Regions from separate parts of the Rahnella perminowiae genome, predicted to be linked through region 2. Evidence: predicted binding sites of a transcription regulator. Region 2 holds the regulator's gene; each other region holds the start of a gene.
The links. Region 2 encodes CRP, which controls carbon source genes, mostly activating them, when cyclic AMP is high. Its sites were predicted from a motif close to ATGTGANNNNNNTCACAT; they were not measured.
Positions count from the first base shown of each region.

Region 1: the regulator CRP is predicted to act here: its motif matches at 2,182-2,199, upstream of rhaB (rhamnulokinase).
Region 3: the regulator CRP is predicted to act here: its motif matches at 2,261-2,278, upstream of J1781_RS03955 (mannitol dehydrogenase family protein).

Region 1 covers NZ_JAFMOT010000178.1:40,009-47,909, reverse strand. Annotated here, with positions in the region: gene rhaT (L-rhamnose/proton symporter RhaT) at 1-155, shown strand, start outside; gene rhaR (HTH-type transcriptional activator RhaR) at 184-1,056, opposite strand; gene rhaS (HTH-type transcriptional activator RhaS) at 1,140-1,967, opposite strand; gene rhaB (rhamnulokinase) at 2,307-3,791, shown strand; gene J1781_RS13945 (L-rhamnose isomerase) at 3,788-5,044, shown strand; gene rhaD (rhamnulose-1-phosphate aldolase) at 5,097-5,921, shown strand; gene fucO (lactaldehyde reductase) at 6,058-7,206, shown strand; gene rhaM (L-rhamnose mutarotase) at 7,305-7,619, shown strand; gene J1781_RS13925 (YgiQ family radical SAM protein) at 7,594-7,901, opposite strand, start outside.
Region 2 covers NZ_JAFMOT010000141.1:1,437-9,337, forward strand. Annotated here, with positions in the region: gene J1781_RS01465 (YccS/YhfK family putative transporter) at 1-790, opposite strand, end outside; gene crp (cAMP-activated global transcriptional regulator CRP) at 852-1,484, opposite strand; gene J1781_RS01475 (OsmC family protein) at 1,847-2,254, shown strand; gene J1781_RS01480 (phosphoribulokinase) at 2,258-3,127, opposite strand; gene J1781_RS01485 (YheU family protein) at 3,279-3,524, opposite strand; gene J1781_RS01490 (hydrolase) at 3,521-4,516, opposite strand; gene J1781_RS01495 (LysE family translocator) at 4,617-5,219, shown strand; gene J1781_RS01500 (ABC transporter ATP-binding protein) at 5,274-7,193, opposite strand; gene kefG (glutathione-regulated potassium-efflux system ancillary protein KefG) at 7,323-7,877, shown strand; gene kefB (glutathione-regulated potassium-efflux system protein KefB) at 7,877-7,901, shown strand, end outside.
Region 3 covers NZ_JAFMOT010000155.1:24,232-32,132, forward strand. Annotated here, with positions in the region: gene J1781_RS03940 (sugar efflux transporter) at 1-1,112, shown strand, start outside; gene J1781_RS03945 (YkgJ family cysteine cluster protein) at 1,109-1,363, opposite strand; gene yeiP (elongation factor P-like protein YeiP) at 1,608-2,180, shown strand; gene J1781_RS03955 (mannitol dehydrogenase family protein) at 2,451-3,920, shown strand; gene J1781_RS03960 (FCD domain-containing protein) at 3,980-4,711, opposite strand; gene J1781_RS26310 (hypothetical protein) at 5,063-5,197, shown strand; gene J1781_RS03965 (CobW family GTP-binding protein) at 5,487-6,461, shown strand; gene J1781_RS03970 (phosphatase PAP2 family protein) at 6,522-7,223, shown strand; gene mepS (bifunctional murein DD-endopeptidase/murein LD-carboxypeptidase) at 7,665-7,901, shown strand, end outside.

The sequences.
Region 1 (7,901 bases), on a different contig from region 2:
TGCACATGAGTTTCTACGTCTTGTGCGGGGGCATCGTCGGTCTGGTGCTGAAAGAATGGCTCGGTGTAGGCAAAAAACCGGTGCGTGTGCTTTGCATCGGTGCGCTGGTGATTATTCTGGCGGCAAATATTGTCGGTCTGGGTATGGCACTGTAAGCGCTGCATCGCTTAATGACCGCAGAATTTATTCTGCGGTCATTGAGGATAAAAGGATTTTACCGGCCTGCTGTGTAAAACGTTGCCGGTAGTCACGCGGCGAAACACCACTTGCCCGACTGAACACCACAGAAAAATAGTTACTGTCATCAAAGCCGCATTCAGCGGCCACATCACTGATTGTCATGTTGCCATAACGCAGCAAACTCATCGCCCGGCAAAGCCTCAGCTGACGTAAATAATGGGTCACACTCATGCCGGTGTGCTGCTTGAACAGCGAACGTAAAGCACGCGGATTAAGCTGATGTTGCAGGCAAAACGTTTCAAGGTGGAAGGGAGCGGCGATATTTGCCCGCAGGGCCATCAGCAATAAATCCAGCTGATGCGCATCCGGTAACGCGCCACTGTCCGGCCGCTGGCGAAAGCGTAATAACAAGAGTGCCAGCTGCATCAGCAGGGCTTCGCTCAGTTGCACCGAAAGCGGCTCCGATTTCATACACTCTTTAGCAAGCTCATCCACTTTATCACGCAAAACTGACATGCCAAGCGTACTCAGCCGCCAGTAACGTTGTTCCTGGCTGACATTCTCGCCCGGCAATAATTGCGACCAGTCGGCCGCCAGCCCGAAACGCTCACGGCAAAACAGCACATTATCCAGTGCCAGTTCGTTGACTGACTCATAGCTATGCCGGTCCCGTGAATTAATATAAAACAGGTCACCGCAGGTGATGGGATAAGGGATATCGTTCCAGACATGCAGACCATTACCGCGCCAGACAATAACCAGTTCATCAAAATCATGGTCATGACTCGGAAAGTCGGCCTGGGGATGGCGTTCAGCCACCACCACCGAATTCATGTCGGTCAGAAAGAAATCATTTTTATTCAATTTCAACGACATATTTGCAATCTCTCACCCGTTTGACGACAAAATAAACGAGGCAGTACTCAGGTAAACATACCGGAAACTGCGAGAGGTGCCGTTTAACGCAACTGATCACGCATGAGTTTTGGCGACACCGAAAATTCCCGACGAAACTGTGTCGAGAAGTGGTTACTGTCACTGAACCCGCAGGCATAAGCGATATCGGTAATGCTTTGATCGCTATGATGTAAACGACGGCGTGCTTCCAGCAACCTCAGCCGGTTAAGATACCGCTGCGGCGTCATGCCGGTGTAATGCTTCATCTGACGATGTAATGTTCGCAGCGCCAGTGAGAAGCGTTCTGCAGCTTCGGTCCAGTTGACTTCCTCACTGTAATGCGACTGGAGCCATTGCAAAAGTTGATTGACCCTGTTTTCCGAGGTATCTCGCAATTGTGGCTGGAAACAATCCTGATAAAGCAGGATCAGCAATTGTAAAAACAGACTTTCACGGGTCGCGATATGTTCCATTTCAACGCTGTCCGGCAGTGCTTCAAGTTGTGTAATGCAGTTCAGCACCTGTGAAAGTACACACGGGCTGAGCTGCCAGTGGATCTGCGACTGATAGTGATGTTCCTGAGGAAGGAAGTGGCTGACGTCCTGAATGAAACGGAACGCCTTCGGTGAGCGGAACAACACATTGGTCAGACGTAAGTTATCAACATTTTCAAACAGATGATGATCACTGGCTCGCACGAAACAGACCGCACCGGCCGTCAGTGTATAAGGGTTGTCGTTAAAGATATGCACACCTGATCCGCTTTCCACCAGCATAATTTCATGGAAATCATGGTAGTGCTCCGGGAATACATCTTGTGGGAGCCGGCGCTCAACCGTCACGGTCAGCTCAGGCGCCGCAAAATAATCATCACCTCTCAGTAACGTCATGTATCACCTCCGGTTCAAAATCACTGTGCTTCGGGGAACAACCCTACCCTGCGGCCTGCTTTCCTGCCTTCAAACCACGGCAGTAAAAGCATCATAAACGGTCATATTTCAAAGATTCCCTCTTCCCTGATGCAGATCTGCGGCAAAGATCACAATCGCTTATGCCGCATTACTCAGCTGCGGATAGCCCTGTTTCAGCCAGCTTTGGAGCATTATGTGATCTGCCTCGCATCTACCTTTTTAATGCTGCCATCCTGCCAAAACCGGTGGCAATCACCGGAAGGTGCCTTTCAGGCGCTCCCCCTACACTGGCCATATCTTCAATAAGGAATGGCCGCTATGACAACTCACCATCTTGCCGCTATTGACCTCGGCGCTTCCAGCGGCCGGGTGATGCTGGCGACATTTACCCGTCAGGATCCCGATCCGGCAGCAACGCTGACATTGAAAGAAATCCACCGGTTTCCTAATAACCTGATCCGCGTTGATGGTCACGATACCTGGGACCTTGATGCGCTGGAAAAACACATTCTTGAAGGGCTGAATCGCCTTGATGCATCCGGCGTTCAGCTTGACGGTATCGGGATTGATACCTGGGGGGTGGATTACGTCCTGCTTGATGCTCAGGGGCAGCGGGTCGGTTTGCCGGTTGCTTATCGTGACAACCGCACGGAAGGCGTGATGGCGCGGGTGGAACAGCAATTTGGCCGTGAAAATTTGTACCAGAAAACCGGCATCCAGTTCATGCCGTTTAATACACTTTACCAACTGCGTGCATTGAGCGAACAGCAGCCTGACATCGTCAATAAAGCGGCTCACATGCTGATGATCCCGGATTATTTCTTTTACCGCCTCACCGGCAAACTGAACTGGGAATACACCAACGCCAGCACCACGCAAATGCTCAATCTCGCCACCGGTGACTGGGACGAAGACTTGCTGAAACTGGCGGGTGTACCACGCCGCTGGTTACAAAAACCCACCCAGCCGGGTCATTCCCGGGGAATGTGGAAAAGCCCCCGCGGCCGCAGCGTGCCGGTATTCAGCGTCGCGACGCACGATACTGCCAGCGCGGTGGTTGCCGCCCCGCTGACCCGATCACACAGCGCCTACCTCAGTTCCGGCACCTGGTCGCTGATGGGCATTGAAAGCCCGCAAGCCTTTAACCATGCTGAGGCTCTTCACGACAATATCACTAACGAAGGCGGCATTGATGGCAGCTATCGTGTATTAAGAAATATCATGGGGTTATGGTTGTTTCAGCGGGTTTGCCGCGAACTGAACATCCAGGATTTACCGTCACTCATCACGCTGGCTAAAAACGTCACGCCGTTCACTTATCTGATTAACCCGAACGAAGATCGCTTTATCAATCCTCCCTCCATGGTCGCTGCCATTCGTGATGCCTGCCGTCAAACGGGTGATCCGGTACCGGAGTCCCCGGCTGAACTGGCTCGCTGTATTTTCGACAGCCTTGCCATGCTGTACCGCAAAATTGCATTGCAACTTGCTCAGTTACAAGGGGCACCGCTGGAAGATATCCATATCGTTGGCGGCGGCAGCCAGAACCAGTTCCTGAACCAGCTTTGTGCTGATGTCTGTCAGGTACGCGTCAGCGCAGGCCCGGTCGAGGCCTCCACGCTGGGCAATATCGGTTGCCAGCTGATGGCGCTGAACGCCGTCAACGATACCGCTGAATTTCGTCGCATTGTTGCCACGAATTTTGAGCAACACCATTACCTTCCCCGTATTCACGCGGATTTCGCTATTCACTGGCGCCGCTTTCAGGCGCTCTGTCACGCCAATGAGGAACTCGCAGTATGACTTCATCTATCGATCAAGCATGGACACTTGCCAAAGAACGCTTTGCACAGCTGGGTATTGATGCCGAAGCTGCAATCAGACAACTTGATACCCTGCCCGTTTCTATCCATTGCTGGCAGGGGGATGATGTCGCTGGCTTCGAAAATCCTGAAGGCAGCCTGACCGGCGGCATTCAGGCGACCGGTAATTATCCCGGCAAAGCGCGTAACGCTCAGCAACTCCGCGCTGATCTGGAACTGGCAGTTTCCATGATACCCGGCCCTAACCGTCTGAATCTGCATGCGATTTATCTGGAGTCCGATCAACCCGTAGCCCGTAATGAAATCGAGCCGAAGCACTTCACCGGCTGGGTTGACTGGGCGAAGAAAAACAAACTGGGTCTGGACTTCAACCCGTCTTGTTTCTCACACCCGATGAGCGCAGACGGCTTCACGTTGTCACACGCGAACCCGGAAATTCGTCAGTTCTGGATTGAACATTGCCAGGCCAGCCGCCGCATTTCCGCCTCGTTTGGCCGTGCACTGGGCACGCCGTCAGTGATGAATATCTGGGTGCCGGATGGCATGAAAGACATCACCGTAGACCGTCTGGCACCGCGCCAGCGCCTGATGAGCGCACTTGATGAAGTGATTTCTGAGAAGTTTGATATCACCGAACATATTGATGCCGTCGAAAGCAAACTGTTTGGCATCGGTTCTGAAAGCTACACCGTCGGCTCAAACGAATTCTATCTCGGTTACGCTGCCAGTCGCGGCACTGCGCTGTGCCTCGATGCCGGTCACTTCCATCCAACCGAAGTGATTTCCGACAAAATCTCTGCGGCGATGCTATATGTGCCCCGCCTGCTGCTGCACGTCAGCCGTCCGGTACGCTGGGACAGCGATCACGTGGTGCTGCTGGACGACGAGACACAAGCCATCGCCAGCGAAATCGTGCGCCATAATCTGTTCAACCGCGTGCATATCGGCCTGGATTTCTTCGATGCTTCGATCAACCGCATCGCAGCCTGGGTTATCGGCACCCGCAATATGAAAAAAGCCCTGCTGAAAGCCCTGCTCGAACCAACCAGTTTACTGAAACAGCTGGAAGCAGAAGGCGATTACACCGCGCGTCTGGCCCTGCTGGAAGAACAAAAATCCCTGCCGTGGCAGGCCGTATGGGACATGTATTGCCAGCGTCACGACGTACCGGTTGGCGGTCAGTGGCTGGATACCATTCGTCATTACGAAACCAGCGTGCTGGCAAAACGTTAAGTGCCGCTGAACACACCAGAAACGCATTCACCTTATTCGCAGGAAAGCACCGATGAAAACATTATTTAGCTCGTGGTTTGTACAAGGTATGGTCAAGGCGACCACCGATATGTGGCTGAAAGGCTGGGATGAACGTAACGGCGGCAACGTCAGCATGCGTCTGTTACCGGAAGACGTCGCACCTTATATAAATGATTTTTACGCGCAGCCACGTCAGGTTGAGCTGACTCAGCACGCGCCCGATCTGGCCAACGAATATTTCATCGTGACCGGCTCCGGTAAGTTTTTCCGTAATGTGCAACTGGCCCCGTCAGAAGCGCTGACCGTTATTCAGCTCGATGATAAAGGTGCCAGTTACAAAATCCTGTGGGGTCTGACCGCAGGCGGCTTGCCAACTTCGGAGCTGGCCTCCCATCTGCAATCTCATGCCGTACGTAAACGTGTCACCAACGGTCAGGATCGCGTCATCATGCACTGCCATGCGACCAACCTGATCGCACTGACGTACGTGCTTGAACTCGACAGCGCCAAGATCACCCGCAAATTGTGGGAATGCAGCACGGAATGTCTGGTGGTCTTCCCCGACGGCGTGGGGATTGTACCGTGGATGGTGCCGGGCACCGATGGTATCGGAGCAGCGACTTCCGACCGGATGCAACATCACAGCCTGGTGCTGTGGGCGTTCCACGGTATCTTCGGTTGCGGCCCGACGCTGGACGACGCTTTTGGCCTGATCGACACCGCCGAAAAATCAGCGGAGATCCTGGTGAAAGTGATTTCCATGGGGGGGATGAAACAAACTATCCAGACTGAAGAACTGATTGCCCTCGGCAAACGTTTTGAAGTCACACCTTTCGAGGCCGCATTAAAAGCCTGATCAGGCACTTTATGCTCCTGACATCATAAATCATGCACGGGGGACAGCGGATGTTCCCCGTAGCAGGAAATGGCAAAGACCCCGGAGCAGCAGGCAGCAGAACACCTATTTTACTTACTCTATAGAGGGAATTTTTATGAGTTTCATGTTGGCCTTACCTAAAATCAGCCTCCACGGTCAGGGCGCAATCGAAGATATGGTTGCAATGCTGGCGACTAAACCACAGGGTAAAGCCCTTATCGTGACCGATGGTCAGTTAATCGAACTGGGTCTGCTCGACAATTTATTCTCCGCACTCAAACAGGCCGGACTGCCTTATGCCATTTACGGCGGCGTAGTGCCGAATCCAACCTCCGCCCATGTTGATGAAGGCTTCCGTCTGTATCAGGAAAACCACTGCGATTATCTGATTGCTTTCGGTGGCGGCAGCCCGATTGATACCGCAAAAGGCATCAAAATTCTGACCGCCAATCCGGGCCCTGCCACCCTGTATTCCGGTATCGGCAAAGTCAGTAAACCGGGTGTCTTTCTGGTGGCGATTAATACTACGGCAGGCACAGCGGCAGAACTCACCAGTAATGCGGTGATCATCGACAGCCAGCGTCAGGTGAAAGAAGTGATCATCGACGCCAGTCTGATCCCGGATATCGCCGTGGACGATCCGGCAGTGATGCTCAAAATTCCGGCCAGTGTCACCGCCGCGACCGGCATGGATGCGCTGACCCACGCCATCGAAGCCTATGTTTCCGTCGGCGCACATCCGCTGACTGACCCGACAGCACTTGCCGCGATTTCAACGATCACGCAATGGCTGCCAAAAGCCGTCGATCACGGCGATGATATCGAAGCCCGCGAGAAAATGGCGCAGGGGCAATATCTGGCCGGTATGGCATTTAACAGCGCAGGTTTGGGGCTGGTTCACGCACTGGCGCATCAGCCTGGCGCGACACATAATCTGCCGCACGGCGTCTGTAATGCGATCCTGCTGCCGGTCGTCGAAGCGTTTAACCGCGCCAGTGCGCCTCACCGCTTTGCCGACATTGCCCGCGCGATGGGCGTACAGACGCAAGGTATCAGCGAAACGCAGGCCAGTATTGCGGCCATTGACGCTATCCGCCAATTGTCCACCCGCGTGGGGATCCCTTCCGGTTTCAAAGAACTGGGCATTTGTGAAGCGGATATAGAAGGCTGGCTCGACAAGGCTCTCGCTGACCCATGTGCGCCGTGCAATCCGCGCACCGCAACCCGTGAAGAAGTGCGCGAGTTGTATCTGAAAGCCATGTAGTTTTTAGCTTCTGCCTCTGTGAAGGGGAAGAAAGCAGGTGTCATTTCTTTACTCCCTCCCCTTCGCAGGGGAGGGAGTAAATCTAACCGGAGAAAAATATGATCCGTAAATGTTTCGTGATGCAGGTTAATGCGAATGCACACGATGAATATCAGCGCCGACACTCGCCAATCTGGCCGGAACTGGCGGAAACCCTGAAAGCCCACGGCGCGCATCACTACAGCATTTTCCTCGATGAAAAACGTAATCTGCTGTTTGGCTATGTGGAAATTGAATCAGAAGAAAGATGGAACGCGGTGGCAAAAACGGAAATATGCCAGAAATGGTGGAAGCATATGGCAGACGTAATGCCTGCCAATGCCGATAACAGTCCGGTCAGCAACGACCTTAAACCGGTCTTTTACCTCGATTAACCCTCTGTCCGGCGGGTTTTGCTTTTGCGGCCGCCGGATTTTGCGTTTTTGCGGGGGTAAAACGCGTAGCAGCCGGTTTCGCTTTGCCTGAACGTGAGGCCGCACATTGCGGATCAAAACCGTCCGGGGGCACCAGACAATCAGGGCGAATCCCTATCAGGCGGCGCATACCCATCGCAGTCAGTGCCTCACGGATCACCGGCCAGTTCACCGGATCGTGATAGCGCAGTAAGGCTTTATGCAACCGCCGCTGACGATCGCCTTTCGGCACGACCACATCTT
Region 2 (7,901 bases):
GGCTTTCCTCAACCAGTTTCTGTACTTCCTCCGGCTGATGCAGGCTGACGGTAATGTGCTCCTGCAAATCGAGAGCAACCTGAAAAAGCTGAAACAGTCGCTTATGGTGATGATGATGTCCGTGTTGTGGCAGCATGTGTAATTGCTGATAAAGCAGGGCAATCAGATCGATAACCTGCTGCTGACGGGTAAGTAATGGCGGCAACGCCGTCTCGGGATCGGTATGTTGCGTCAGCAGACTGTACTTGGCCTCGAAATAATCCGCGAGTTGCAGATAAAGCTGGCTGAGCGTTTCGCGCATAGGCTGTTCTTGCGAAATACGAAACCACACCCAGTTAAACACCCCGTACCAGGCTGTGCCTGCTGCGAACAGCACCGGTGCCTGCCACATCGGGCGCACGCCGACCATACTCAGTGTGAAAATAGTGGCTACCAGCGCGCCGGGTAACAGGCGCGCATGTAACGGGCTGATTTCACCGGTAACGCCGAGCAATAACGCCAGTGATAGCATGATCAGCGGCAGCGGAACGTGCCAGTTTTCCAGCATCAGTTGCAGCAGAATGCTGCTCACGGCAAACAGTGAACCGCCGACGATCAGACGTTTGAAAAAGCGTTTGTGCGGGGTATCCAGACCGGCGATGTTACAGCAGGCCGGGCAGAGGGAAAACAGCAGACCCATTTGCAAGTTGCCAAACAGCCAGCAAATGCCAACAGGCAGGCACAACACCAGCGTCTGGCGCAGCGCGTAATTCACTTCAGGATGGTAAAACAGTTTTCGCCATAACGTCATGGGTAAAGCTTAGCCCATAAAAAAGGCGCGACAGTATTCTGCCGCGCCAATTTTCGAGGGATTAACGTGTGCCGTAAACGACAATCGTTTTCCCGTGTGCGGAGATCAGGCTCTGATCTTCCAGCATTTTGAGGATTCGTCCGACTGTTTCACGTGAACAACCGACGATTTGGCCAATTTCCTGACGGGTAATCTTGATTTGCATCCCGTCCGGATGGGTCATTGCATCAGGCTGTTTAGCCAGGTTGAGCAACGTTTGAGCGATACGACCGGTTACGTCGAGGAAGGCAAGGTTGCCGACTTTCTCTGACGTCACTTGCAGACGGTTGGCCATCTGCGCGGAGAGACGCATCAGAATATCCGGGTTAACCTGAATCAGCTGGCGGAACTTTTTATACGAAATTTCAGCCACTTCACAGGCAGTTTTAGCACGTACCCAGGCACTACGTTCCTGACCTTCTTCGAAGAGTCCCAGCTCACCGATGAAGTCACCTTGGTTAAGGTAGGACAGTATCATTTCCTTGCCTTCTTCATCTTTAATCAGGACAGCAACTGACCCTTTCACGATGTAGTAAAGCGTTTCGGCTTTTTCACCCTGGTGAATCAGCGTACTTTTAGAAGGATACTTATGTATATGACAGTGAGACAGGAACCATTCAAGAGTCGGGTCTGTTTGTGGCTTGCCGAGAACCATTAGCTATTATCCTCTGTTGTTATCGCTGCCCAAAATCACAGGGCTCAGAGTTCCCTGTATGGCACTTCAAATCCAAAGCGCCCTTTCAGCATATAACTCCCCAGAAATGCTGCAAGCGGATGTCGGAGTGCAACAGCCTGTTTATTGCTGTTAACACCGTGGGTTCTGTTCTTAAACCGCAAAAACCGTCACCGCAATTTACTGGAAAGTATGTTTCGGCTTTGTTTGTAGCACAGGTTTGAGATGCTGTCTTCTGTTGTCTCGCTTCAGCATGATGGCGATCGGGTTACGTTGCCAGATTTTGGTCTAAAGGGTACTCTGAGAGCAGATTTCTAAAAGTTTATTCACCGGGAGAATAGTTCATGCACGCACGTGTCAAATGGGTTGAAGGGCTGACCTTTTTAGGTGAGTCAGCGTCGGGTCATCAGATTTCAATGGATGGTAACGCGGGCGATAAAGCCCCAAGCCCGATGGAAATGTTACTGATGTCCGCAGGCGGCTGCAGTGCAATTGACGTGGTATCTATTTTACAGAAAGGCCGTAATGACGTGCGTGATTGTGAAGTGAAGCTGACTTCACAACGCCGCGAAGAAGCGCCGCGTCTGTTCACGCATATCAATCTGCATTTTATCGTCACCGGTAAGGATCTGAGCGATAAGATTGTTGAACGTGCGGTCAGCCTGTCTGCCGAAAAATACTGTTCAGTGTCTCTGATGTTGGGTAAAGCGGCCACCATCACCCACAGCTTTGAAGTGATTGCTGCGGAATAAAGTTTACTCGATTTTCTTACCTTCCATCAGGCGCTGCACCAGTGGCGCCATGATCAGCTCCATCGCCAGCCCCATTTTCCCACCTGGTACCACCAGCGTTTTGATGTGCGAGATAAATGACCCCTGCAACATTGCCAGCAGATAGGGGAAATCGATGTCGTCCAGTCCCTGGAAATGGATCACCACAAAGCTTTCATCCAGTGACGGAATGGCTTTTGCTGCGAACGGGTTTGAGGTGTCGATAGTCGGCACACGCTGGAAGTTGATGTGGGTGCGGGAAAACTGCGGCGTAATGTAGCTGATATAATCATCCATCGAACGCACGACGGAATCCATCACTGCTTCACGTGAATGGCCACGCTCCCCGGTATCGCGCACCAGTTTCTGGATCCACTCCAGGTTAACGATAGGCACAACGCCGACCAGCAAATCGACCTGGGCGGCGACATCAATTTTGTCTGTCACTACACCGCCGTGCAGGCCTTCATAGAATAAGATATCCGTTGGTTCCGGCAACGCCTGCCATGGCGTAAACGTGCCCGGCACCTGATTATAGGGAACCGCTTCGTCATAAGTATGCAAATACTTACGTGAACGGCCGGTGCCGGTTTTGCCATATTCGATAAAGCTTTTTTCCAGCAAACCAAAGTCATTGGCTTCCGGCCCGAAATAACTGATGTGCCGCCCGAGATCGCGTGCCTTACGGATCGCGGCATCCATTTCAGGACGGGTGAAATGGTGAAAACTGTCGCCTTCCAGCTCCGCAGCACGTAAGCCAAGCTGTTGAAATATTTTACGAAACGCCACGCTGGTGGTCGTGGTGCCTGCACCGCTCGAACCGGTAACGGCAATAACAGGATGTTTGGCTGACATAAATGCTTTTCTCCAGAAAGGGGATACAGGCTGGCGTGACGCGGTCTTTTCTGTGGTTGAAAATGTAGTGCCGTGCTGCGCATAATTAAGCCTATTGTTACCATATTTATTCGCGAAGTGACAGGTTGTCACAACCTGCTTTCGAGCGGCTCTACCCGTCCTGCGGCACTTCTTCCTGCCCGGCGCGGAACTGACCGCGTGGCATAATATTCAGCGTTTCATGCAACTCTGACCATACCAGTACAATATCACCGCTTTTCAGCTGACGTTTCACGTCATCGACTTTTTGTTCCAGCGATCTTTCCTGCTCGCCGTAATCGGTGCCTTCGCGCAATACGAAGGATTCCACCACGCTGGTGAGCAGTTCAGGATCCAGTTCCTGCCAGGGAATAATCACTCTGTTTTTTCCTTAGTCTTATTTTCTAAATAGGGGGCGATCCAGGCCGGAATGCGTTGTTCCAGCCACATTTGGGGGTTACGTAAGCTGCCGGACACAAAGCCGACATGTCCGCCATGTTCCGTTAACTGATATTCCACGCAATCCGGTAAATCTTCTGCTTTCGGGATGACGTCGGGTGTCATAAACGGATCGTCTTTGGCGTGGATAATCAGCAGGGGGGTTCTGACCTGTGCCAGTAACGGCAGACCGCTGCACCGGCGGTAATAATCCAGCGCGTCGGTAAATCCGTGCGCTTTTGAGGTAATGGCATCGTCAAATTCACGAAGACGACGCATGGCTTTCAGTTGCGCCAGCGTGACGGGCAATGTCCCAGGGTATTTTGCCAGCTTACGCGAGGCATTGCCTTTGAGCTGACCGAGCAGATAGTGCTGATAAATCCGTGATGAACCGCGTTCCAGCCGGTAAGCGCAAGGTTCCAGCATCAGCGGTGCGGAGACCACCACGGCGGCGCTCAGCGTACAATTTTCGCCTTCCTGCCCGAGATAACATGTCAACATATTGCCGCCGAGTGACACACCTACCGCGCCGGTCGGGACTTCGCCATAGGTCTCATTGAGCCAGTGAATGAAAAAGCGGGCATCTTCGGTTTCACCGGAATGATAAATACGCAGCAGCTTATTAGGTTCACCGCCGCATCCGCGGAAATGCATGACCACACCAAGCCAGCCTTTGTCTTTCCACGCCTGCAATAAGCCGTGCGCATACGGGCTGTAAAAGCTGCCTTCCAGGCCGTGAAACAGGATCATGCGAGGTTTATGTCGCGCCTGTGCCGGATCTTCACTCCAGGCTAAATCCAGAAAATCGCCGTCCGGCGTATCCAGCCTTTGCCAGTGAGGTTTAAGTGTTGCATGCCGTCTTATCAGTCGCGGTAACAGCGTCTGGAGGTGCGGATTACTGGCCCCGCGTAAGGGGCGAAAGGTTTCAACCATAAGATGAATAAATTTCTCTTAAGAGGCTCTTGTGCGATCAATATCACGCTGTTAGCTTCAATGCTATCGCACATCTTTCGGGTCGGAGAACCCAAATTAAATGGAACCTGGTTTATTTTTATCGATGCTTGGATTTTTATGGGTCGCCGCCATTACCCCCGGCCCGAACAATATGTTACTCACCACGTCTGGCGCTAACTTTGGGTTCTTCCGTTCACTTTGGCTGATGGTCGGCATTATGCTTGGTATGCAAAGTATTTTGCTGCTGGTGGCCTTTGGTGTCGGCGGTCTCATCACGATTTATCCTGCGTTACACCTGTTTCTCAAAATCGCCGGTAGCCTGTATCTGCTGTGGCTGGCGTGGAAGATTGCAACGTCTGCCTATGAAAAACTGGAAACCGGTGCGCCGCCGCCAAAACCGATCCGTTTGTATCAGGGCTGGTTGCTGCAATTTCTTAATCCGAAAGCCTGGCTGATGGGACTGGGTGCGGTCGCGAGCTTCAGTCTGGCGGGCGCCGCCTATAATCCTTCGATTGCCGGTATCAGCCTTGGGATGTTCCTGGTGAACCTGGTATCGGGCATTATCTGGCTTGGCTTCGGCACGGTGATTGGTCGCCTGCTGCGCAGCAAGCGTGCGTGGTACACTTTTAACATTGCGATGGGTATTCTGACCGCCGCCTGTGTGCTGTTAATCTGGCATTAATTTACAGACAAAAAAGGAGCCATCACGGCTCCTTTCCCGTTTGTGAGCATACGATCAGCTGTCGATATCAAAAGTTTTAGACATTTCTTCCAGTTGTTCCTGGGCATCGAGCCAGGTCATTTCAGTCTCTTCCAGCGCACCTTTCACTTTGGTCTGCTGTTGCAGACACTCCGTGAGATCGGCCTTACGGCTGATGTCATAAATGGCGGAGTCGGCCAGACGGGCTTCAATTGCTGCCAGTTCGGTACCCAGTTTCTCCATCTGTGCTTCCAGCCTGGTGATTTGCTTGCGCAGTGGCTGAGTCTGGTTGCGGAAATCGGCTTCGCGACGTTTCTGATCTTTACGCGATTGCGCACTGTTAACGCCGCCGTCTTTAGCCGGTGCATCCTGCTGGCTTTCCTGACGCTGAATGTCCACCAGCCATTGCTGATAATCTTCCAGATCGCCGTCGAACTGTTCCACTTTGCCGCCGTGTACCAGATACAAATCGTCAGTAGTGGAACGCAATAAGTGGCGGTCATGCGACACGACAACCATCGCACCCTCAAAGTCGATCAGCGCTTCGGTCAGTGCCTGACGCATGTCGAGATCCAGGTGGTTGGTCGGTTCATCAAGCAGCAGCAGGTTAGGGCGCTGCCAGACAATCAGCGCCAGCACCAGGCGCGCTTTTTCACCGCCGGAGAACCGCCCGGTAGGATCCGTCACTTTATCGCCGTGGAAACCAAATCCGCCGAGATAATCGCGCAATTGCTGTTCGGTTTCTTTATTCGCCAGACGCACCAGATGTTGCAGCGGCGAATCTTCTGCGCGCAGGAACTCCAGCTGATGCTGAGCGAAATAACCGAGTTTGACGCCTTTCGCCAGCCCAATGTCCCCGTGAAGCGGCGGCATGGTTCCGGCCAGCAGTTTGATAAGCGTCGATTTACCTGCACCGTTACGGCCGAGTAAACCGATACGTGAACCCGGCACCAGATTCAGTTTGATCGACTCCAGAATCGTGGTGTCGCCATAACCGGCGCTGACCTTTTCCATCCGCAGCAGCGGATCGGGCAAGCTTTCCGGTGAGCGGAAGCTAAAATGAAAAGGATTGTCTACGTGCGCCGGGGCTATCAGCTCCATGCGCTCCAGCATTTTAATACGGCTCTGCGCCTGTTTGGCTTTGGTCGCCTGCGCCCGGAAACGATCGATATAACTTTGCAGATGCGCCACTTTTTCCTGCTGACTTTCAAACAAAGCCTGCTGTTGCGACAGTTTGGTCGCACGCTGGCGTTCGAAAGACGAGTAGTTACCGGTGTATTCGTTCAGCGTCTGCTGTTCGATATGCAGTATTTTATCGACAATAGGATCCAGAAAATCACGGTCATGAGAAATCAGCACCAGCGTGCCGGTGTAGCTTTTCAGCCACTTTTCAAGCCAGATCACCGCGTCTAAATCCAGGTGGTTGGTCGGTTCGTCAAGCAGCAGTAAATCGGAACGACAAATCAGCGCCTGCGCAAGGTTGAGACGCATGCGCCAGCCGCCGGAGAAGGATTTGACCGGCTGCTGTAACTGATTCTGCGTAAATCCCAACCCGCTGAGCAGGCTCGCCGCACGCGCCGGAATGGTCCAGGCGTTAATTGCATCAAGTTTACCGTGCAGCGTGGCGATGGCGTGGCCGTCATCGCGGTCGTTGGCGTGCTGTAATTGTGCTTCCAACTGACGGAATTCGCGGTCACCGTCGATAACATACTCTATTGCAGGCTCGTCCAGAGCCGGTGTTTCCTGATTGACCCAGGCCAGTGCCCAGTTGGACGGAAAAGTCAGGTTGCCTGCGTCGGCGCTCATTTCACCTTTAAGCAGTGAAATCAGGGTGGATTTACCGCAGCCATTTTTGCCCACCAGCCCGACTTTCTGGCCGGGATTGATGGTCGCAGACGCGTTGTCCAGCAGCACGTTAGTGCCGCGTCGGATTTGTAAGGAGGAGAAAACAATCATAAAGCGCCGTGTTGAGAGTATGTTAAATTGTCATGATAATGATTTAAACAAGACGTATCGCGTCCCATTTTGTCTTTGCGAAGCATGGTAACGGAAAAACCGCACCCTGACGACGCTTTGGAGGTATTGATGTCGCAGCCACCAAAGGTTTTGCTGCTTTACGCCCACCCGGAATCACCCGATTCAGTCGCCAACCGCGTTTTGTTACAGCAGGCACAGCAGCTTGAACATGTCACCGTGCATGATTTATACGCCCACTATCCTGATTTTTTTATTGATATCCACCGTGAACAACAGTTGCTGCGCGAACACAAAGTGATCGTCTTCCAGCACCCTCTTTATACTTATAGCTGCCCGGCATTATTGAAAGAATGGATGGATCGCGTGCTGGCGCGGGGGTTTGCCAGCGGTGCTGGCGGGAATGCACTTAACGGCAAATACTGGCGTTCGGTCGTCACCACCGGTGAGCCGGAAGGCGCATACCGTGCAGGCGGTTATAACCGCTATCCGATGTCTGACATTATGCGCCCGTTTGAACTGACTTCGGCGATGTGTCATATGCACTGGATGACGCCAATCATTATTTACTGGGCACGACGTCAGAAACCTGATGTGTTGCAAAGCCACGCTGAAGCCTACGGTGAATGGCTGCGATCCCCGTTACCGCACGGAGGGATCGTCTGATGGATGTTTCAAATATACCTACGG
Region 3 (7,901 bases), on a different contig from region 2:
CAACCCTCAGCCTGTTCCTGACGTCTCAGGTGCACGTCAGCCCGTTTATGGTCGGTATCTTCTTTACCGGCAGCGCCGTGATCGGTATTTTCGTCAGCCAGTTGCTGGCGACGTGGTCTGATAAACGCGGTGACCGCAAAACGCTGATTTTGTATTGCTGCATACTGGGTGCGCTGGCTTGTGTGCTTTTCGCCTTCAACCGTAATTACTTTATTCTGCTGTGCATCGGCGTTTTGCTGTCGAGTTTCGGTTCTACGGCAAACCCGCAGATGTTCGCGTTAGCCCGGGAGCATTCCGAAAAAACCGGCCGTGAAGCCGTGATGTTCAGCTCAATTTTGCGCGCACAGGTTTCGCTGGCATGGGTGGTCGGCCCGCCGCTGGCCTTCGCCCTGTCGATGGGATTTGGTTTTACCTTTATGTACTGCGCTGCCGCGCTGGCCTTCTTACTGTGCGGTGTAATGGTGTGGATGTTCCTGCCTTCAATGCCTAAAGCGCACATCAAAACCACCGCCACGCTGGAAGCACCCCGCCGTAACCGCCGCGATACACTGATGCTGTTCATTGCCTGTTCGCTGATGTGGGCAGCAAATAGCATTTATCTGATTAATATGCCGCTGTATGTGGTGCGTGAACTGGGGCTGCCGGAAAAACTGGCGGGCGTGCTGATGGGCAGTGCCGCCTGTCTGGAAATTCCGACCATGCTGATTGCCGGGTATCTGGCTAAGCAGTTGGGGAAACGGTTCCTGATGCGTTTTGCCGTGCTGGCGGGGGTGATTTTCTACGGCTGCCTTCTGTTTACAACCGGTGCAGCCATGCTGATTGCTTTACAGTTGCTGAACGCGATTTTCATCGGCATTCTGGCCGGGATCGGCATGCTGTATTTTCAGGATCTGATGCCGGGTCAGGCAGGGGCCGCCACCACGCTTTTCACCAACTCAACACGGGCGGGCTGGATCCTCGCCGGTTCGCTGGCCGGAGTGATCGCGCAGTTCTGGACATACCATGCGGTATTTTACGCCGCACTGGTGATGGTGATCGGTTCAGTGTTGTGTATCTGGAAAGTGAAAAACGTCGATAAGCCGGCTGAAAGTATGCCAGCGGCGGCGGTTTAAGGCGCCGTATCCGCTTCCAGCTTAATCAGATAAGTCAGTGCCTGGTCGCGATGTGTAAAACACATTTCGCGGCTGGCCTGCAGACTGGCGCACACTTTCGGGCGCAGCGGTGAGGCGAAAATTTTACACAGGAAATTATCGGCCAGCTGAACACAGCGTGTATTCGCCGGCTTGCCGTCTGGCATCCCCGGGATCGGGCTTGAAATTGAGGGCGCTATGCAACAGGCTCCGCAATCAGTACGACAGTCCATCAACAGCCTCCTCAGGCCTCATTTTGAGCCGCGACAATAGCAGGCGAGGTAATGCGCCACCAGCGAAATATTGACGACTTTTTAACATCATTACCCGAACATTTTTCATACCGGCAGGCGGAGCGCAAAAAATGCGCCGTAACGCGGAGTTTCGCGACTCTTTTTACGCTATCTGCTTGCCTGAAATCAGCGGCGCGAGTAACGTGTCGCAAATTATTTATCTCTCTGCTGACAGGTTATTTATATGGCACGTGCTAACGAAATTAAACGCGGCTTCGTTGTGAACTACGACGGCAAATTGCTGCTGGTAAAAGATATTGATGTTCAGAGCCCGAGCGCCCGTGGTGCCAGCACCTTGTATAAAATGCGTTTCGCTGACGTCCGTACGGGTGGCAAAGTGGAAGAGCGCTTTAAAGGCGACGATATCCTGGATACCGTTACCCTGACCCGTCGTAAAGTTAACTTCTCTTACGTGGATGGTGACGAATATATCTTTATGGATGACGAAGACTTCACGCCCTACACCTTTAATAAGGCACAGATCGAAGATGAACTGCTGTTCATCCCTGAAGAAGGCTTGCAGGGCATGCAGGTTCTGACGCTGGACAGCCAGCTGCTGGCGCTCGAAATGCCACAGACTGTGGATCTGGAAATCGTGGAAACAGCTCCGGGCATCAAAGGCGCATCCGCCAGTTCCCGCACCAAACCTGCGGTAATGAGCACCGGGCTGAACATTCAGGTTCCTGAGTACCTGAGTTCTGGCGACAAAATCCGTATTCATATTGCAGAACGCCGTTATATGGGCCGCGCGGATTAATCAGCGCCCTGCCCTTAGGTAAAAGGAACGCTCCGGCGTTCCTTTTTTATTGTCTGCATTTTGCAATTCATCTCTCAGACAATGGATCTGTATCACAAAATGAGTGGCTGTCTGGACTTACCAATTCCCCTTTCTATCATATGACTTTACACTCTACACCCTGATTTCGGCTTAAATCGTCGCTTTATCCAGCATAAAATTGAACTGACGGGTAAACAGCCCCAATTTGGCCTGACCAATTATTTATTTCTGACTTGTCTGGAGTATTGCATGAAAACTATTGCCACAGCGTCCCTGCCTGCAGCAGTGTCATTGCCTGCTTATGATCGCGATGCGTTAAAAAGCCGTATTGTTCATCTCGGATTTGGCGCCTTCCATCGCGCTCACCAGGCACTGCTGACCAACCGCGTACTGAACCTTCAGGGGGGCGACTGGGGCATTTGCGAAATCAGCCTGTTTGGCAATGAAACCCTGATCAAAAGCTTACGTCAGCAAAATCATCTGTTTACCGTGCTGGAAAAAGGCGCGGACGGCAACCAGGCGATTATCATCGGCTCCGCGCATGAATCAGTGCATGGCGGGATTGACGGGCTGACAGCGGTACTTGAAAAACTCACCGAACCTCAGATAGCGATTGTTTCCCTGACCATTACCGAAAAAGGCTATTGCATTGAGCCAGGCACTGGCGAACTGGATCTGCAAAATCCAAAAATTCAGCAGGATCTGGCCGGTGATCAGGCACCCAGTACTGCGCCAGGCGTACTCGTTGAAGCGCTGCGCCTGCGTCATGAACGCGGCCTGCCGGGCTTCACCGTTTTATGCTGCGATAACATTCCTGAAAACGGTCTGGTCGTAAAAAAAGCCGTCCTGGGCATGGCGAAAGCCCGTTCCCCGGCGCTGGCGAAATGGATCACTGAAAACGTCTCTTTCCCAAGCACTATGGTTGACCGCATCGTTCCTGCGGCAACAGAGAACACGCTGGAAGAAATCACCGAAGCACTCGGTGGCGTGACCGATCCTTGTGGTATCGCCTGCGAACCGTTCATTCAGTGGGTGGTGGAAGACCATTTCGTGGCAGGCCGCCCTGACTGGGAGAAAGCCGGTGCGCAGATGGTTGACGACGTTCTGCCTTTTGAACAAATGAAGTTGCGCATGCTGAACGGCAGCCATTCTTTCCTCGCATACCTTGGCTATCTGGCCGGCTATCAGCACATCAATGATTGCATGGAAGACGCCAACTACAAAGCCGCTGCCCATCATCTGATGCTGCATGAACAGGCCCCGACACTCAGCGTCGGGGGGGTTGATCTTAACGCCTATGCTGACAGCCTGATTGCGCGTTACAGCAATCCGGCGCTGAAACACCGGACCTGGCAAATCGCGATGGATGGTACACAGAAGCTGCCACAGCGTATGCTCGACTCAATCCGCTGGCATGTTAAAAATGGCGGTTCCTATGAATTGCTGGCGCTGGGCGTAGCAGGCTGGATGCGTTATGTGGGCGGGACTGATGATGCCGGACAACCGATCGAGATTAAAGATCCGATGGCTGAAACAGTCGCTGAAATTGTGGCGTCAACTGAAGATGGCGAACCGCGTGTGAAAGCCCTGCTGACCTTGACAGGTGTATTCGGTGAACAGTTGCCTCATGAAGAGAAAGTCGTAAACGCCATCCTGAGCGCATATGCCGATCTCCAAAGAATCGGCGCGAAGAAGACTGTCGCAAAATACATGCGTTAAGCCCGACACTGACACAGAAAACGGCTGCTGCGGCAGCCGTTTTTATTTGTTTTGCGCGATTAATCGTTCAGCCCGGAGGGGACCGAAGAGAACAGGAATCCGTCAAAAGACGGATCATCAGCATCCGAAACCTGTAACAGCATATCTTTTACATTTTCCAGATGCTGCCACATCGCCTGTTTGGCGGCTTTCGGATCCCTGCGCAGTACCGCCTGCAAAATTCTCTGATGGTCCTGCAACCAAATCTGGCCGTAATTTTTATTGCCGACATGCTGATGGATCCCCTGCCACATTGGGCTGCGCTGGCGGATCAGCCACAAATCATCCACCAGTTTAACCAGCACGCTGTTCTGGGAAGCCTGCGCCAGCAAGGCATGAAACCGTTGATCTTCAGCATCATCGGATACGCCACGGGCAATGCATTCACGTTGTGCATCAATGGCATCGCGCATTTGCAGAATATCCGTCTTAGTGGCCTGCATCGCCGCAAAAGCCGCGACTTCACTTTCCAGCAATTGCCGCGCCTGTAATAACTCAAACGGGCCATATCCGCTGTCAGCATCTTCCGGCTGGCCGTCTTGCGGCTGATGCAACACATAGACGCCGGAACCTTTACGCACTTCTACCACTTTTTCGAGTTCCAGCATGATCAGCGCTTCACGCACCACACTCCGGCTGACGGAATAAGATTCAGCAATGTCACGCTCCGGAGGAAGGCGATCACCAGGGGCATACTTCCCGGCATGGATATCGCGGCGCAGATGACCGCCTATCTCCTGATAAAGTCGCATGTTTTGCCTCTTTTCTCTGCCACAGTCTTAATTGGTCTGACATCTGATAAATCGTTATGATGCCTGAAATAAGAGGGAAAATTATAACATGTCGGCAAAAAGGGAAAGGACAGGAATGGAAAACTGACGGTCCGATCAAAACCGGGCCAGCCACTTTACAAAGTTGTCCGGCCAAACTCGGTGGTATCATACTGACGCGCTCAATGACCGGGTTACAAATCATTAGCCGTGTTAATTCATTTCCGGCATTTAATTATAATTCACCGTCATTACAGCAAGACGAGGATCATTATTAATATGCTGCGTTGTGACCTTTCCGAGAGACAAAGGTAGTGCGAAAGAGGATGGAGTATGGACATTTACCGTATGAACCTGTCTTATCTGCCGGCCGTCACGCTCACAATGACTGATCACCCGGTTCTGTTCAGCGTTAAACTGGCATCCTCCGTCAACAATCGCGCCCGTAAAGTGAATGATTCCGCCTGATGCAGCGGCAGTGGCAAACTGAGTCGTCCCTGAGGCCATGACTCCCAAAAACAGTACACAGGTCATTCTGTTCATGGTGACACCTCATCATAATTATAAATTTTAAAGTTCCCATAACTGCAATTTAACATTAATACATCTCATTGAATTCACACGCCTGAATACAAAATAAACCGTGCCCGCCTGCCGCTAAAAATAAGCAATCCATGTCTTACATCGGCACAACGCTGGATTTTCTTAAGAAGTCGCTGCACATTGACGGGAAATTTTTCAAAAAGGATGTGCAACCATGACCAAAACCAACCTGATCACCGGTTTTCTGGGAAGCGGCAAAACCACCACGCTGCGCCATCTGCTGGCTCAGAAGCCTGAAGGTGAGAAGTGGGCCGTGCTGGTAAATGAATTCGGCGAAGTCGGGATTGATGGTGCGTTACTGGCTGACAGTGGTGCGGTCCTGAAGGAAATTCCCGGTGGTTGCATGTGCTGCGTGAACGGTTTGCCCATGCAGGTCGGCCTGAATATGTTATTGCAGCAGGCAAAACCTGACCGCTTGCTGATCGAACCCACCGGGCTGGGGCATCCGAAGCAGATCCTCTCTTTACTGACGTCCGCCGTTTACAGCAACTGGCTGACACTCAATGCCACGCTTTGTCTGTTGGATCCACGTCAGTTAAGCGATCAGCGCGTCATTGAGAATGAAAACTTTCGCGATCAGCTGGCCTCGGCAGACATCATTGTGGCGAATAAGTCTGATGTGACGCAGGCGCAGGACAAACAGAAGCTGGACGAATGGTATCAACACAGTGGCCGCCAGCGCCTTCTGATCACCGCTTCGCAAGGTAAGATAGACCCGGCTTTACTGGATTTACCGCGCCAGAATCGGGCTGAGTTACCGCAAGCTAAACATCATCATGCTCATGCCGAAAAACCTGGGCTGGCCGCGCTGAGCCTGCCGGCGAAACAGCGCTGGCGTCGCGCACTGAATCAGGCAGACGGTTATACCAGTTGCGGATGGATATTTGATGGCGAAACACAGTTTGAGGCGGCGGACATTCTCGACTGGGCGCGTGCAGTACCGGTTGAACGTGTCAAAGGGATTATGCGCATTAAAGAAGGCACTTTAATGATTAACCGGCAGGGCAATGACTTACATATCGAAACCAAACCGGCGCTGCCTTCAGACAGCAGAATTGAGCTTATTACGCAAAACGAAGTGCAATGGAATACATTACAATCATCTTTGTTGAAGATTCGTTTAAGTTGATCGGATTAAGTTAACGCTAACTACGTTATTCCTTACCCTGCTAAGAATAGGTTTTCCTTTATGTGGCGCCGCAATATCCCGGCAATCCTGATACTCAATGTATTAGGCGTTGCCTTATTTTTATCTTTCTATCTGCCAGCAAACCATGGTTTCTGGTTCCCGATTGATAAATCGATTTTCTTCTTTTTTAACCAACATCTGGCAACCGATGCGTGGTTCCTGCACCTGGTCGCCGTGACCAATAACCGTGCCTTTGATGTTATTTCACTCCTGGCGATGGGAATATTGTATCTGAGCTACTTCGTGAAGCAGGATGGCAACGGGCGTCGGCGTTACATCATTATTGGTATTGTGATGCTGCTGACCGCGGTGGTGCTCAACCAGATAGGGCATTTATTGCCTGTCAGCCACAAGAGTCCGTCGCTCAGCTTTCCGGGTGTAAACCGGGTGAGCGAGCTGACCGGCATTCCTACCAAAGATGCTTCCGGAGACAGTTTCCCGGGCGATCATGGCATGATGCTGATTATTTTCTCATGCTTCATGCTGCGCTATCTGGGCAGGTCAGCATTCGCTATCGCTTTGATCATCACCTTCATCTTCTCCCTGCCCCGGGTGATGATTGGTGCACACTGGTTTACGGATATCGCGGTCGGCTCAATGTCCGTCGTGCTGGTCGGTGCCAGCTGGTGGCTAATGACGCCTGCGAGCGATATGCTGATTAACTGGCTTGAGAAAAAGTTACCCGGTAAAAAAAAATCCTAAGTCACAGGCATAATTTCAAATTACATACATAATAATTATGGCCCGACAGATGTTTATGATCTGCCGGGCCTTTTTATAAGAAACTTTTCAGCACTTCTCTCTCGTATTATGTGCCAGGAACGCACTAATGATGCGGCTTTAACCCAAATTTGTATAAATATCACCCATCACTTTTAACATGTTTACTTACATCACCTTACATCACAATTTCTTATAAGAAATCTCATAATACCTCTCGCAATCACCTGTTCATTACGGTAATCTCCAATTCGCCTGCATAGAATTGTGCTAAAAACGCCCCGGTTCAGGAAAAAAACGTGCTCTGACACACATTTTCCCTTCAAGGCATTTGTCCCACAGATGTACGGCAGGTAGTCTCGCTTCGTTTGGCAATTTTAATAACGATTTAATCGTTAAGGACACCAAGGGATAACAACAATAATGGTCAAGTCTCAACCGTTTCTGAGATATATCACGCGGATAATTCCCGCGATTGGTGCAGCAATTATTCTCTCTGCATGTAGTGGTACACATTCTTCGAACACAGAAAACGCACAAACTGATATGCGTGCAGTAAATGGCAATGATGGCCTTCTACTGCAAGCCTCTCAGGATGAATTCGAAGCAATGGTTCGCAACGTCAACGTTAAATCCAAAATTATGGATCAGTACGCTGGC